Regions from separate parts of the Pantoea sp. XAF26B01_ASV70 genome, predicted to be linked through region 2. Evidence: predicted binding sites of a transcription regulator. Region 2 holds the regulator's gene; each other region holds the start of a gene.
What was found. Region 2 encodes PhoB, which activates phosphate uptake and scavenging genes when phosphate is short. Its sites were predicted from a motif close to CTGTCATAAAACTGNCNNAT; they were not measured.
Positions count from the first base shown of each region.

Region 1: the regulator PhoB is predicted to act here: its motif matches at 2,031-2,050, upstream of acuI (acrylyl-CoA reductase (NADPH)).
Region 3: the regulator PhoB is predicted to act here: its motif matches at 2,845-2,864, upstream of glpT (glycerol-3-phosphate transporter).

Region 1 covers NZ_CM137251.1:819,434-824,646, reverse strand. Annotated here, with positions in the region: gene ACX8ZY_RS03960 (ornithine decarboxylase) at 1-1,657, opposite strand, end outside; gene acuI (acrylyl-CoA reductase (NADPH)) at 2,223-3,206, shown strand; gene ACX8ZY_RS03950 (CinA family protein) at 3,234-3,731, opposite strand; gene ACX8ZY_RS03945 (heme ABC transporter ATP-binding protein) at 3,823-4,599, opposite strand; gene ACX8ZY_RS03940 (FecCD family ABC transporter permease) at 4,599-5,213, opposite strand, start outside.
Region 2 covers NZ_CM137251.1:3,249,180-3,254,392, forward strand. Annotated here, with positions in the region: gene ACX8ZY_RS15395 (cobalamin-independent methionine synthase II family protein) at 1-998, opposite strand, end outside; gene ACX8ZY_RS15400 (PstS family phosphate ABC transporter substrate-binding protein) at 1,164-2,084, opposite strand; gene phoR (phosphate regulon sensor histidine kinase PhoR) at 2,104-3,417, opposite strand; gene phoB (phosphate response regulator transcription factor PhoB) at 3,432-4,121, opposite strand; gene sbcD (exonuclease subunit SbcD) at 4,319-5,213, shown strand, end outside.
Region 3 covers NZ_CM137251.1:4,000,351-4,005,563, forward strand. Annotated here, with positions in the region: gene metR (HTH-type transcriptional regulator MetR) at 1-697, shown strand, start outside; gene ACX8ZY_RS18885 (YehS family protein) at 781-1,260, shown strand; gene ACX8ZY_RS18890 (carboxylate/amino acid/amine transporter) at 1,772-2,635, opposite strand; gene glpT (glycerol-3-phosphate transporter) at 3,010-4,350, shown strand; gene yigL (sugar/pyridoxal phosphate phosphatase YigL) at 4,400-5,200, opposite strand.

The DNA of each region.
Region 1 (5,213 bases), 1.7 Mb from region 2:
CCACCAGATTCGCCATCTTCTCCGGACTCTCTGCCGGGGTCAGCAGGAACAGGATTGAGTTGAGATCGCACTTCTCCGGCACAATGCCGTTTTCGCGCAGATAGTTCGCCAGAATGGTCGCCGGAATCCCGAAATCACTATACTCACCGCTGGCCGCATCAATCCCCGGCGTGGTCAGCAGCAGTTTGCAGGGATCCACCCGATACTGATCGCGCGCATAACCCGCGAAACCGTGCCACTTCGCCTGCGGTTCAAAGCTGAAGTAGCGCAGATCGCGGGCGATCGTCTCAGTGGGCGCATCCTGCCAGCGCTGACCATCCACCGTCTCAGGCACAAACGGCAGGATCATCTCACAGCGATCCAGGATCGCTTTACGCGCCTCAATACCCAGCGTGACGCACTCATCCCACATACGACGCCCCGCTTCCCCCTGATGCATTCTGGCGTTGATATCCAGCGCGGCAAACAGCGGATAAAACGGGCTGGTGGATGCGTGCAGCATAAAAGCGTTATTCAGTCGCTTATGCGGGCAGAAGCGGCGCTGTCCGCGAATATGATTATCTTTTTTATGGATCTGCGAAGTCTGCGAAAAACCTGCCAGCTGCTTATGCACTGACTGCGTGACAAAAATGCCGGGATCGTTCTCATTCAGTTGCAGGGTCAGCGGCGAACAGCCTTCCATCAGTGGAATGAACTGCTCATAGCCGAGCCACGCGGAATCAAACAGGATGTAATCACACAGATGGCCGATGCGATCCACCACCTGACGCGCGTTGTAGACCGTGCCGTCGTAGGTGCCCAGCTGGATGATCGCCAGACGGAAAGGCCGCTCTTCAGCCGCGCGCTGCGGAGCCACGGCCGCGATCTGCTCGCGCAGATAAGCCTCATCAAAGCAGTGCGCGTCAATGCCGCCAATAAAGCCGAAGGGATTGCGCGTCGCTTCAAGATAAACCGGGGTCGCGCCCGCCTGAATCAGCGCGCCATGATGGTTCGACTTGTGATTGTTGCGGTCGAACAGCACCAGATCGCCACGCGTCAGCAGCGCATTGGTCACCACTTTGTTGGCACTTGAGGTGCCGTTGAGCACAAAGTAGGTTTTATCGGCGTTGAACACCTTTGCCGCATACTTCTGCGCATCTTTGGCCGAGCCTTCGTGGATCAGCAGATCGCCCAGTTTGACATCGGCATTGCACATATCAGACCGGAAAACATTCTCGCCGTAGAAGTCGTAAAACTGTTTGCCCGCCGGATGCTTTTTAAAGAACGCACCGCCCTGATGTCCGGGACAGGCAAAGGTGCTGTTCTGCATATCGACATAGCGGGTCAGCGTTTCGAAGAAAGGTGGCAGCAGCGCCGCTTCATACGCCTGCGCAGCCGCTTCCAGCGCGATCCACTCCTGCGGATCGCCATTCAGCTCACCGCTGACGCCGGGCAGGTGCATCACCTCTTCTTCAAACGCGTTAGCGACAAATACCGGCAGATTAAAGCCGGTATGACGCAGCAGCGCCAGCACGCCGCTACGGGTATCCGCCAGCGAGACGACAACCGCCGCCACATCGGTGAAATCGGTGTTATCCAGCGTCACCACGTCTCGCGCAGTGTTCAGGGTCAGACTGGGCGCCACAGCGGCGCTGGCAGCAATTTTCAGTGGAGTCATAACAGAATCCCTAACGTCAGGGAGGAAGTGCCAGAGGCACAATTATGGGGACAGTGCCCCGGCGAATACTTAACAGTCAGAAGGCGTTACGCAGCCCGTGGAGAGCAGATCCATAGCCGCTGCCCGGCTGGCCTCACCGCATGGTGAATAACGGAGATATTGGAAAAGAGGATAACCCGGTGAGCGCCGGAAAAAGCGAACGGTAATCCGGGCGGATGCGCGGTGAACCGGACATGGCGACGTCCTCTGTGGCAAAGAAGCAGGGTCAAAAAGTGGCGGTCATAATGTCATCTTTTTCAGGCATGGACAACCCGAACCAGGTAATTATTCAGTCACCCTCTTCGCATGTAACAACATGATTTTTATAGTCTATTTATCATAAAAAATTCACAATACGACTAATTATCTGAATTATATGCAGATTTATGCACTTAACTCACTGCCGCTGTCAGCCTGTTTTTCCGCTCGTGTCGTCTTCATTGCCGGGAGACGGGGCCATTGCCCTACCGCATTGCATCTGCCAGGCGTAAACTGATCTTCTCTTTCCCACTCTGCCGGAGGCTGCATGTTCAAGGCACTGGTCATTGAAAATGACGAACAAGGTTACCGTTCCCTGCTGAAAGATCTCCCCGAATCTCAACTGCCTGACCACGATGTCACGCTCGACGTCAGCTACTCATCCCTGAACTACAAAGATGCCCTGGCTATCTGTAACAAAGGCCCGATTGTGCGCCACTTCCCGATGGTGCCAGGTATCGATTTTGTTGGCCGGGTGACGGCCAGCCGCCATCCCGACTGGAAAGAGGATGATGTGGCGCTGCTGACGGGCTGGGGCGTGGGCGAAAAACAGTGGGGCGGCCTGGCACAGAAAGCCAGCGTCAGTGGCGACTGGCTGGTGCGCCCGCCCGCCACGCTGAGTCCGCTGCAAACCATGGCAATCGGTACGGCGGGACTGACCGCAATGCTCTGCGTGATGGCGCTGGAAAAACAGGGCATTACACCTGAACAGGGGCCGGTACTGGTAACCGGTGCTAGTGGCGGCGTCGGCAGCTATAGCGTCAGCCTGCTGGCGCGTCTGGGTTATCAGGTGATCGCTTCCAGCGGGCGCACCAGCGACCATGCCTATCTGATTGAAACGCTGGGCGCGGCATCGGTCATTGACCGTGAAGAACTCTCCCAACCCGGCAAGCCACTGGCAAAAGAGCGCTGGGCCGCCGCGATAGACAGCGTAGGCAGTCACACCCTGGCGAATGTGCTGGCCGCCACCCAGCGCGACGGCGCGGTTGCCGCCTGTGGTATGGCGCAGGGACTCGACCTGCCAGCCAGCGTCGCACCCTTTATTTTGCGTGGCGTTACGCTGGCCGGTGTCGATAGCGTGATGTGTCCGAAGCCGCTTCGTCAGCAGGCGTGGCAACGACTCGGTGAGCTGATGGATAGCGAACGGCTCAGTAAGCTGAGCCGGGTGATCCCGCTAAGTGAAGCCAGAGAGGGTGCGCAGGCATTGCTGGATGGCAAAGTGCAGGGTCGTCTGATTGTCGACTGTCGCTAATCCTGTTTAAAGGCGCGTTTCGCGCCTTTAACGATCGGCTCGCTGCAGCCGTTTTATGAGTCCTTCCAGCGCGAACTGTGTCCCCTGCTCCATCACCGATTTCGGATCGCCGCTGAACTGATGGCATTCCGCTTCATCTCTGCCGTCGGGCAATACCCAGCCAAACCAGATGGTGCCCGCCGGTGTACCATCTTCGCCGCCATCCGGTCCGGCATAGCCGGTAATGGATAATCCCACCGGCTCGCCGGAGCGGGCGCAGGCGCCCTGCACCATCTCCCGCGCCGTCTGTTCGCTCACCGCCGTATGCTGTTTCAGCGTGTCAGGGCGCACCCCCAGCAGACGGATTTTGGCATTTTCGCTGTAGGTCACAAAGCCGCTGGTATAAAAGTCTCCGCTGTTTTCCACCGCGGCCAGCGTCATGCTGATCAGCCCGGCGGTACAGGATTCGGCGGTCGCCAGATGAAGTCCGGAAGAGAGTAAAATATTCCCCAGTTGCTCAGCGGTCTGATCTAATGATTTTGCCATTATGGTCTCCTTGAATCTGTCCGGAACTCCAGGTATAGCGCAAAATCAGCGAATAAAACCGCGCAAGGCGATGTTTTTAAAGCGAAACGGTCTAAATACGCAGCTGGATATGCGGCTGTCCACTCCCGGTATGCGCCACTACCTGCAGATCGGCCTGGTACCAGCGCGTCAGCGTCGCTTCCGTCATCACCGTCTGCGGCGAGCCTTGTGCCACCAGTCGGCCTGCGTGCAGCAGCAGTATGCGATCGGCCCATAATGAGGCCTGATTAAGGTCATGTAACACGGTACAGACGGTGAGATCTCCTGCGCGCGTCAACTGGCGTAGTAAACGCAGGGTTTGCTGTTGCCAGAAGAGATCCAGCGCCGAAGTCGGCTCATCCAGAAACAGCCAGCCGCGTGGTCTTCCCTCATGCCAGAGCTGTGCCAGCACCCGTGCCAGCTGAACCCGTTGTTGTTCACCGCCAGAGAGCTGGCGGTAATCGCGCTGCACCAGCCCTTCACAACCGGTCAGCCGCATGACCTCAGCCACAATCTGCGACGTCTGCGCCTCCGGCCAGGGCGCACGGCCCATCGCCACGACCGACTGCGCAGACTGTGCAAAGGTCAGGTTGTTCTGCTGGCGCATCACTGCCCGGCGTCGTGCCAGCTGCTCACGCGGCCATGCCGTCAGCCGTCGATCGCCCAGCCAGCACTCGCCCCGATCGGGCGACAGAAATCCCGTCAGCATCCGCAGTAGCGTCGACTTACCCGCGCCGTTGGGGCCAATCAGCGCCACCAGCTCGCCACCTGACAGCGTGACGTCGAGATTATCGATAACGGTTTTGCCGCCGCGCGCGAGACACAATCCCCTGGCCTGTAAAATGTCCATCACTCCAGCCCTCGCTGTTGACGCAGAATCAGCCAGAGAAACCACGGACCACCAATCAGGCTGGTCAGCAACCCCACCGGCATCTCGGCAGGAACCACCAGAGTGCGCGCCAGCGTATCGGCCAGCAGCAGCAGAATCGCCCCCGCCAGCGCTGAGCCAGGCAGCAGCCAGCGATGATCGCCGCCAAGGCAAAAACGCATCACGTGTGGCACCACCAGCCCGACGAAACCGATCACGCCGCTGACCGAGACCGCCGTACCGACCAGCAACGCACTGAGGATCAGCAGTTGATGCTGAGTACGCTTCACATCAACCCCCATGTAGTGCGCATCCTCTTCGCCCGCCTGCAGCAGGTTAAGGTGGCGGGCGCGAGTCTGTAACAGCAGCAAGGCTGGCAGAATCAGCAGCAGGCAGATCAGCAGTGCAGGCCACTGTGCCTGGCTGAGGCTTCCCATGCCCCATAACGACAGCTGGCGCAGCTGCTGGTCGTTGCTCAGCCATGACAGCACGCCTACCGCCGCCCCGCACAACGCATTAATCGCAATGCCGACCAGCAACAGCCGCGAAAGATTGCCGCGCGCCAGCCGACTGAAACTGAAGATCAGCAGTGTAAC
Region 2 (5,213 bases):
AGGCAGATCTGATCCAGACTGACATACTGCGCCGCCTCTTCCAGCCGGGTTTTCACCTGCTCCGGATCTTCCAGTTCTCCCACTTTGGTCGTAATCAGACCCAGAACCACCTGCTGATGACCTGGCTTAATGTAACGCAGTGGCTCAAAGCCGCCGGAACGGGCGTTGTCATACTCCAGGAAGAAGGCATCCACGTTGACGCTGCCGAACAGGATTTCTGCGACCGGCCCATAGCCGCCTTCAGAGATCCAGGTTGAGCGGAAGTTGCCGCGACAGACATGCAGACCCACGGTCAGATCGGCAGGTTTACCTTCCAGCGCTTTATTCAACACCTGAGCATAAGTCTGTGCCAGCTGGTCAGGATCGTCGCCACGCGCCCGGATATCGCGCTTCTGATCCTCAGAACAGAGGTAAGCCCAGACGGTATCATCCAGTTGCAGATAGCGGCAGCCCGCGTCATAAAACGCCTGAATAGCTGCTTTGTAGGTCTGCGCCAGATCGTCGAAGTAGTCCGCCAGATCGGGATAGACTTCCGCGTCGATCACCTTGCGGCCACCACGGAAGTGCAGCACGCTGGGGCTGGGAATGGTCATCTTCGGCACCGTATCACCGGCAATACTCTGCAGGAAGCGGAAATGCGCCAGCATCGGATGATCCGCCGGGAAACCGAGTTTGCTCACCACTTTCACGCCATGCGCTTTGGTCTGCACGCCATTAAACTGAATGCCCTGCTCCGCTTCATAGCGCTCTACGCCATTCAGGCCATAGAAGAAGTCGAAGTGCCACCAGCCGCGACGAAACTCGCCATCAGTGACCAATTTCAGACCGTTTTCCCGCTGTTTCGCCACCACATCGCGAATCGCCTCATCTTCAACCTGACGCAGGGCCGCCGCATCGATCTCTCCGGCTGCAAACTGTTCGCGCGCCTGCTTAATGGCGGCGGGACGCAGAAAGCTGCCAACGGTATCGGCACGGAACGGGGCGGTTTCTCTTTGCATGATCACTCCTGTCTCCCCTGCCGGTAATGACGGCAGGAAATAGTTGCATCCTGATATAAATAGCCATCTGGATGGCTACATGTCTGAACACAGAGTGGCATGAGCGGCTTGCTTCTGCAACTGAAGAAAATTCAGTGATGATGAAAAAAATTCACGTTCGGGGGATTAACGCAGCGCGGCGCGCGCCTGCGTCATCTGACTGTCAGAGAGCGGCAGATAGCCCGCTTCACTGACCCGCCGCTGTCCCTGCGCTGAAAGTACCTGCTGCAGAAACGCGGCCACTAGCGGCGGCAAAGGTTTGCCGGGCGCTTTATTCACATAGAGATAGAGCGGGCGCGCCCAGGGATAACGGCCACTGCGGATGGCCTCGGCATCCGGGGTAATCGCCTGCCCCTGATCATTCATCACCGCCAGCATTTTTACGCCGCTGAGATGAAAGCCAAAACTGGCGTAGCCGATGCTGCGAGAATTACCGGCCACCGCCTGCACCACTGCGGCCGAGCCGGGAAACTCCGCCACGTCGCTGCGAAAATCACCTTTGCACAGCGCCTGCTGCTTGAAGAAACCCCAGGTGCCGGAGGCGGAGTTACGTCCATAGCGCTGAATCGGCCGTTTACTCCACTGCGCGCCAGTTAAGCCGAGATCGCCCCAGCGCAGCGGCACGCTGTGTGCGCCACACAGACGGGTAATCGAGAAGATGGCATCGAGCTGACGCGGTTCAATCTGCTGTAGCGGATTGCGCTGATTCACCACTACCACCAGCGCATCCATAGCCACCGGAACCGCCAGCGGCGGATAGCCGTAGCGCGCCTCAAAGGCCTGGCGTTCATCTGCCTGCATCGGGCGGCTCATCGGACCGAGTTGTGCTGCACCCGCCGCCAGCGCGGTCGGCGCAGTAGAAGAGCCGGAGGCCTGAACCTGGACATTGACGCCCGGCGCCTGGCGACTGAAATCTTCGCCCCACAGCGTCATCAGATAACCCAGCGTATCGGATCCGACGCTGCTGAGATTGCCGGAGAGCGCGCCGGGCTGGGCCAGTGCCAGGCATGGCAGCAGAGTAACGATCAACAAAAGAAGGATGCGCATCAGGGAGATCCGGCAGCGATTAATGAACGGCATTCTCCTGCATCACGCTGCTGACAATCAACCTCGCTGGCAGCGTAAAGGTAAAACAGGTCTCCTTGTGCGGCACGCTGGTGATATCGAGCCGGGCGTTATGGTGGCTCAGAGCATGTTTCACTATCGCCAGCCCCAGCCCGCTGCCGCCGGTCGCACGCGAACGCGCTTTATCGACCCGGTAGAAACGCTCGGTAAGACGCGGAATATGTTCTGAGGCGATGCCCGGCCCGTTATCGCACACCCGGAAAATGGCCCCCTGTTTGCCGCGCAGCCAGCTGATATCAATTCGCGTGCCATCCGGTGTGTGGTTTACCGCGTTGTAAACCAGATTGGAGATGGCGCTGCGCAGCTGTTCATCGTTGCCGAACACTTTCAGATGGGGATCGGTATGGAAATGGATGTCGTGACGGCCACCACTCAGCGTTGCCGCCTCATGCTGCAGCAGTTTCAGCATCACCGGCACATCGACCTTCTCTTTCAGATCGATTGCGGGCGCGGCTTCAATGCGCGATAGCGTCAGCAGCTGTTTGACCAGGCTGTCCATGCGGCGCGTCTGCTCCGACATGGTGTGCAGCGCTTTGCTGCGCGAAGGCTCGCTCATCACCGAGTCGTTCATCATCTCCAGATAGCCCTGCAGCACCGTGAGCGGTGTGCGCAATTCATGGCTGACGTTGGCAAAGAAGTTGCGGCGCGCCCCTTCCAACTGATGCATCTGCGTGACATCACGCGCCACCAGCAGCCACTGCCCTTCGCTGTAGGGCATGACGCGGAACTCCATATGAAGTTTGTTGTTCAGCACCAGCGTCAGCGGCTTGTCGAAATCGCGCTGGCGAAGATAGCGCGAGAACTCCGGATAACGGAGCAGATTGAGGATATTCTGGCCATTATCTTCCGGCCAGCGCAGACCCAGGTGCTGCTGCGCCAGGCCGTTACACCAGAAAATGGTGCCCTCTTCGGTGGTCAGGATCACCGCATCCGGCAGCGACTCGGCACCGCTGCGGAAACGCTTAATCAGATTGCCCAGTTCACGCCGTCGCCGCCGGTTGCGGAGCTGCATCTGGTAAAGACCATAAAACAGCGGTTCCCAGCTGGCACGCCCGGCTGGTGGCGTCATGGTGCGGTCGAGCCACAGCCAGTGCGACAGCCGCATCAGATTGTGAAAATGCCACAACAGCACCGTCAGCACGCTCAGTAGCAGCCACCAGGGCAGACCGCCGAACAGCAGGCCCAGCAGCACTGCGGGCAGACAGACCAGCAGCAGTTCTGTCAGTAATCTCTTCCAGGAGAGGCGTTCCAGCACGGTAAAGGCTCCGTTTAGTAGCGGGCAGAGAAACGATACCCTGTTCCGCGAACGGTTTGTACCATGCGATCGTGGCCGGACACTTCCAGCGCTTTACGTAAACGGCGGATGTGAACATCGACAGTACGATCTTCCACATACACATTGGTGCCCCAGACGTGGTTCAGCAGCTGTTCGCGGCTGTAAACGCGTTCCGGGTGGGTCATAAAGAAGTGCAGCAGCTTATATTCTGTCGGACCCATCTCCAGCGGCGTGGTTTCGGACATCACGCGATGTGAGGAGGGATCCAGACTCAGCCCCTGCATCTCAATCACCTCTTCCACGGCCATCGGCGAAATACGGCGCATCACCGCTTTGATCCTCGCCATCAGCTCTTTAGGTGAAAAGGGTTTGGTAATGTAATCATCGGCACCCACTTCCAGGCCGCGCACCCGATCCTCCTCTTCGCCGCGCGCGGTGAGCATCATCACCGGGATATCGCGTGTCATCGCCTCGCGTTTCAGATGTTTGATAAACTGAATACCGCTGCCACCGGGTAACATCCAGTCCAGCAAAATCAGATCGGGCCAGGGTTCAATCAGCTTGCCAACGGCGCTGTCATAATCTTCCGCCTCGATTGGCTGATAGTCGTTCTGCTCCAGAACAAAACACAACATTTCACGGATGGGGGCTTCATCCTCCACAACCAAAATGCGCTTAGCCATTATTACTCCTGCTGATTATGACGGATGTCACTGAGATTCGCGGCGCCATTATGCGTCAGATTTGTGACACTTTTATGAAAAACATAACCTGCCTGTAACCTCACTGGTAATCATTTATGACAGCGCAGCGACAATTTTTTGCTTTGGCCGCAGAGCCAGTATAATCGCCGGGCGAATCACAACGGCAGGGACTCATCATGCGCATCATTCATACTGCGGACTGGCATCTGGGGCAGTTCTTCTACAACAAAAGTCGGGCAGCCGAACATCAGGCATTTCTCGACTGGCTGTTGATCCAGATTGAACAGCATCAGGTGGATGCGTTGATCATCGCAGGCGATCTGTTTGATACCGGTACACCGCCCAGCTACGCCCGCGAAATGTTCAACCGCTTTGTGGTGGCGCTGCAGCCCAGCGGCTGTCAGCTGATTGTGCTGGCGGGCAACCACGATTCCGTTGCCACGCTGAATGAGTCGCGTGAGCTGCTCGCCTGTCTCAATACCCGGGTGATCGCCACCCCGCAGGAGAAGGATGATGTGCTGCTGCTCAACACCCGCCAGGGCGAGCCGGGCGCGCTGCTGTGTGCGATTCCCTATCTGCGGCCGCGCGATATCCTGCGCAGCCGGGCGGGTCAGTCGGGACGCGACAAGCAGACCTCGCTGCTGGAAGCGATCGCCCACCACTATCAGCAGCGATTCACCGCCGCCCAGGCGCTGGGCCATGCACTGCCGATTATCGCCACCGGCCATCTCACCACCGTCGGCGTCAGCCAGAGCGATTCGGTGCGCGACATCTATATCGGGACGCTGGATGCCTTCCCGGCCAGCGCGTTTCCCGCGGCTGACTATATCGCACTGGGGCATATTCATCGCGCCCAGCGCGTCGCGGGCAGCGAGCATATCCGCTACAGCGGCTCACCGATTCCGCTGAGCTTTGACGAGCTGGGCACAGAAAAAAGCGTCTTCCTGCTGGAACTCACCACCAGCGGCCTGCAATCGGTCACGCCGCTGGTGGTGCCACAGGCGCAGCCGATGCAGGTGCTGAAAGGATCGCTGGCGCAGATTGCAGAACAGTTAAATGCCTTCAGCACGG
Region 3 (5,213 bases), 750 kb from region 2:
GCAGGCATTGCAGGCCTGCCATGAGCCGCATCAGACCACGCTGCGGGTGGCGATAGAGTGTCATAGCTGCATCCAGTGGCTGACTCCCGCGCTGGATAAATTCCGCCAGAGCTGGCCGCAGGTGGTGATGGATTTCAAATCGGGCGTGACCTTTGATCCTCAACCCGCCCTGCAACAGGGTGAGCTGGATGTGGTGCTGACCTCCGATATCCTGGCGCGCTCGGGTCTGTTCTACTCCCCGATGTTTGATTATGAAGTGCGGCTGGTGCTGGCAACGGATCACCCGCTGGCGCAGGTTGAGCAGATTTCGCCGGAAGATCTAGCCGATGAGGTGTTGATGATCTATCCGGTGCAGCGTCAGCGTCTGGATATCTGGCGTCACTTCCTGCAGCCCGCAGGCGTCAGTCCGGCACTGAAAAGTGTGGATAACACCCTGCTGATGATTCAGATGGTCTCGGCACGTATGGGGATTGCCGCGCTGCCGCACTGGGTGGTGGAGAGTTTTGAGAAGCAGGGTCTGGTGGTCACCCGCACGCTGGGCGATGGCCTGTGGAGCCGTCTTTATGCGGCCGTGCGCGAAGGGGAGCAACGTCAGCCGGTGCTGGAAGCGTTTATCCGCTTTGCCCGTCAGCACGCCTGTGAGCATCTGCCTTTTGTGCGCGACGCCGCGCTGCCCGGTGCGGTGTTGCAGCGATAATCTGGCGGGCACAAACCTGCGCGAAGGCGGGCAAAATCCCCTATAATGCGCAGCCTGTCGACTGACCACGAGAAGATTTCACCATGACTAACAATGATATTCTGCGCAGCGTGCGCTATATGCTCAACCTGAGCGATGCCAAAATGGTGGAGATTTTTGCGCTGGCGCAATGTGACGTGCCGCTGGCGGATATTCAGGCGTGGCTGAAAAAAGATGACGATGCTGCGTTCCGTCCCTGCCCCGATGTGCTGATGGGTTATTTCCTGAATGGCCTGATCTTCTACCGTCGCGGCAAAAGTGAAGATGCGCCCGCGCCGTCGATTGAGCGCAAGATGACCAATAACATCTTCATGAGAAAGCTGCGTATCGCTTTTGATCTGAAAACCACCGACATTCCTGATGTACTGAAACGCGTGAATTTTACCGTTTCACAGGCTGAGATTGGTGCGATTTTCCGCAAACCTGATCATAAGAACTATCGCGAATGCGGCGATCAGATTCTGCGTAACTTCCTGAAAGGGCTGGCGATGATTCAGCGTCCTAAGAGTGAAAAGCCTGCTTAACGTCTGTGGCTGATCGCTTCGGGTACCTGCGTGGTCAGAAGTGGCGCATCTGATCGCAAAGAAAGCCTGCATCCATGCAGCACGGCCTCGCCATCCCTGGCTCGGACGCTTTGCTCCTCAGTTGCGCCACCTCTTCCCTTAAGCTTCTTCATGGCTTTTTAATTAGCAACACCAGGCCAGCCCTGGGGAGTGAAAGCGGGTCATCGGTAGAGCCTTCGTCGCAGGGGAAAAAAGCGCCGGGAGCATTTCTGGACCATCCTGGAAGATTCCTTCGCGATCGCACACGCCAGCTCCATCGCGAATGCTCTACGTTTCAGCGCTCCATCCCCTCCTTCATATTCGCTCTGAGCCCCTGGTTCAACTGCGATGATGCTGTTAAGTCTCCAGGGCTGGCGCGTCTGAAGAGCGAAGCGTCCGGGCCAGGGATGGCCCGGCCGATCCACAGGGATGTGAGATTCCTTCGCGATCGGACGCGCCAGCCCGGGAGGCCGCTCCCATGCAACAGCCCTGTTTATGATCGGTCACCGCGCCCCACCACCCAGCGCTTATGCACCCACAGCGAGGCGAGGATCACCATTGCGCCCGCTATAAAGCTTGGCCAGTGCGGTTTCTCCTGCCAGATAGCCAGATTCACCAGCAGCCCGGCAGGAACGTGCATGTTATTCATAATGCCCAGCGTGCCGGCATCGACCTGGGTCGCACCATAATTCCACATAAAATAGCCGAGACCGGAAGCCGCAATGCCCAGCCAGACCAGAATGCCCCACTGCAATGAGGTGGTCGGCAACTTCTGCGGATTGCCCCAGGCACACCAGGCGATCACCGCAATCAACACCGCACCCAGATAGAACCAGGAGAAGGCCGTGTGCTGCGGCATCGGGCGGGTCTCCTGCAGACGCTTATAGCCCACCATTCCCGCCGCAAAGCAGATATTTGCCAGTTGCACTAACAGCAGACCAAACCAGAAATGATCGCTGACTTTGTCATAGCGAATAATGGCCGCACCTGCCACAGCCAGCAGTGCACTGAAGATATAACCCATGCGCAGTGGACGACGGCTGATCAGATCGTAAATCAGCGTCACATAAAGCGGCGTCATCACCGTGAACAGCAGGAATTCCGACACGCTAAGGTAGAGATAGGCTTCGAAACTCAGCAGATACATCACGCCCAGCTGCAGCATCCCGACCAGCATGTAAAGCAACAGCGTTGAAGGGCGATGACCACGCCAGCGCAGGAAAGGTAAAAATACCAGCGCAGCCAGCGCCAGTCGCATCAGTACAGAGAACCAGCTGTCCACCTGCCCGGCAAGGTATTCGCCAATCAGACTGAACGAAAAGGCCCACAGAATGGTGGTAATAATCAATAAAAACACGGTGACGACCCCGAAATTAACAGGCCGTCAGTGTAAACAATGTGCTGCCATCAGGCTGTGAAATCTGGTTGACATCTGATTACAAACCAGGCGATCAGAATAGCCATCGGAAAAGGGCTTTCGCTTCCTGACATAACTGTCTGCATAAAGATCTTTCAGCCAGATAAAATGCGCGAAATGATCCATCGCATGATCACTTCCGCTCCAGAATGTAATAAAAGTGTAACAAATGTGTCATTCATCACAGTAACGTTGCGCAACTAACACTATTCTTTGCGCGAAATGGAACATTCTGCGTCCATTTTCTTCTGCTCTTTTCCTGCCCCAACCTGCTGGGAATTAAAAACCATAATGTGCCCTGGAGGGCCTCACTGATGCTGAGCATTTTTAAACCTGCACCACGTCAGCCGCAGGTGGCGGAGGATCACGTTGATCCGCTCTACCGTCGTCTGCGCTGGCAAATTTTCATCGGGATCTTCTTTGGTTACGCCGCCTACTATCTGGTCAGAAAAAACTTCGCACTCGCCATGCCCTACCTGGTAGAGCAGGGTTTTTCACGTGGCGATCTCGGTTTTGCCTTATCCGGCATATCCATCGCCTACGGCTTTTCAAAATTCATCATGGGATCGGTCTCTGACCGCTCAAACCCGCGCGTCTTCTTACCGGCAGGCCTGATTCTGGCTGCGACAGTGATGCTGATCATGGGATTCGTTCCCTGGGCCACCTCCAGCATTATGGTGATGTTCGTGCTGCTGTTTATCTGCGGCTGGTTCCAGGGCATGGGCTGGCCACCTTGTGGACGTACCATGGTTCACTGGTGGTCGCAGAAAGAGCGCGGCAGGATCGTTTCGGTCTGGAACTGCGCCCATAATGTCGGCGGCGGTATTCCGCCTCTGCTGTTCCTGCTCGGTATGGCGTGGTTCAACGACTGGAAAGCGGCACTCTATATGCCGGCGTTTGGCGCCATCGCCATTGCGATTCTGGCCTTTGCGCTGATGCGTGATACGCCGCAATCCTGTGGTCTGCCACCGATTGAAGAGTACAAAAACGACTATCCGCCCGACTATGATGCCAGCCACGAAGAGGAGCTGACGGCTAAACAGATCTTCATGAAATATGTGCTGCCGAACAAGCTGCTGTGGTACATCGCGCTGGCCAACGTGTTTGTTTATCTGCTGCGCTACGGCATTCTCGACTGGTCGCCGACCTATCTCAGAGAAGTAAAACACTTCACGCTGGATAAATCGTCGTGGGCTTACTTCCTGTATGAGTATGCGGGGATCCCCGGAACGCTGCTGTGCGGCTGGATGTCGGACAAAGTGTTCCGCGGTAATCGCGGTGCGACCGGGGTGTTCTTTATGACGCTGGTAACCATCGCGACCGTGATCTACTGGCTTAACCCGGCGGGCAATCCTGGCGTCGATATGGCCTGCATGATTGTGATTGGCTTCCTGATCTACGGTCCGGTGATGCTGATTGGTCTGCACGCGCTGGAGCTGGCCCCGAAAAAAGCGGCGGGGACGGCGGCGGGCTTCACCGGCCTGTTCGGCTATCTGGGTGGATCGGTGGCGGCCAGCGCCATTGTCGGTTACACCGTCGATTACTTCGGCTGGGACGGCGGCTTCATGGTGATGATTGCTGGCTGTGTGCTGGCGGTTATCCTGCTGTTACTGACCATGGTCAGCGAACACAAACACAAAAAGACCCCTGCCTGACGGCAATAAAAAAAGGGCTGGATATCCGGCCCTTTTTTACGCTGGCGGCTTAAGCAAGATAGAGCGTGCGCAGCGTCTGCGGCACGGCATCATCGGCATTTGAACCGATCACATCCAGCTCCGGCAGCGTATCTTTCAACCGCTGATGGGCGTTCTGCATGATAAAGCCCTTACCCGCCATGCTCAGCATCTCCACATCGTTCATGCCGTCGCCAAAGGCGATACAGCTTTCCAGTGAATGGCCCAGCGTTTTCGCGACCGCTTCCAGCGCATGCCCTTTCGACACGCCGCCCGCCATCACTTCCAGACAGGTAGGCAGTGAGAAACTGACGTTAACCCGATCGCCCCAGCGCGCTTCAATCGCCTGTTCCATCGGGATCAGATGCTCGGGATTTTCGCAGGTGAAAAAGACCTTGCTGATATTATCGGTTGGCAGCAGACCCGGCTCATAGACCTGATAGTTGAACACCGACTCGCGGAAATAGTCCTGCTCAGCCGGGCTTGAGCGGCTGACAAACCACTCATCGTCGCGGTAAACGTGGGTCAGGATATCGCTGTGATGATATTGCAGGCCAAACAGATCGCTGGCGATATCCTCATCCAGATTATGACTGAACACCAGTTCGCCCTCTGCGTTGTGCACGCGCGCGCCGTTTGAGGTGATCATATAGGCCGGAATCGCCAGGCTGTCGCGCATCTGTCCGACATCGATATGATGACGGCCGGTGGCGAATATAAAGTGAATATCTTTCGCGACCAGCTGCTGCAGCGTTTCACGCGCAAAAGGGGTCAGACGATGTTCGGGAGAAAGCAGCGTGCCATCCAGATCGGATGCAACGATGTGATACATGAAAACCTCGGGT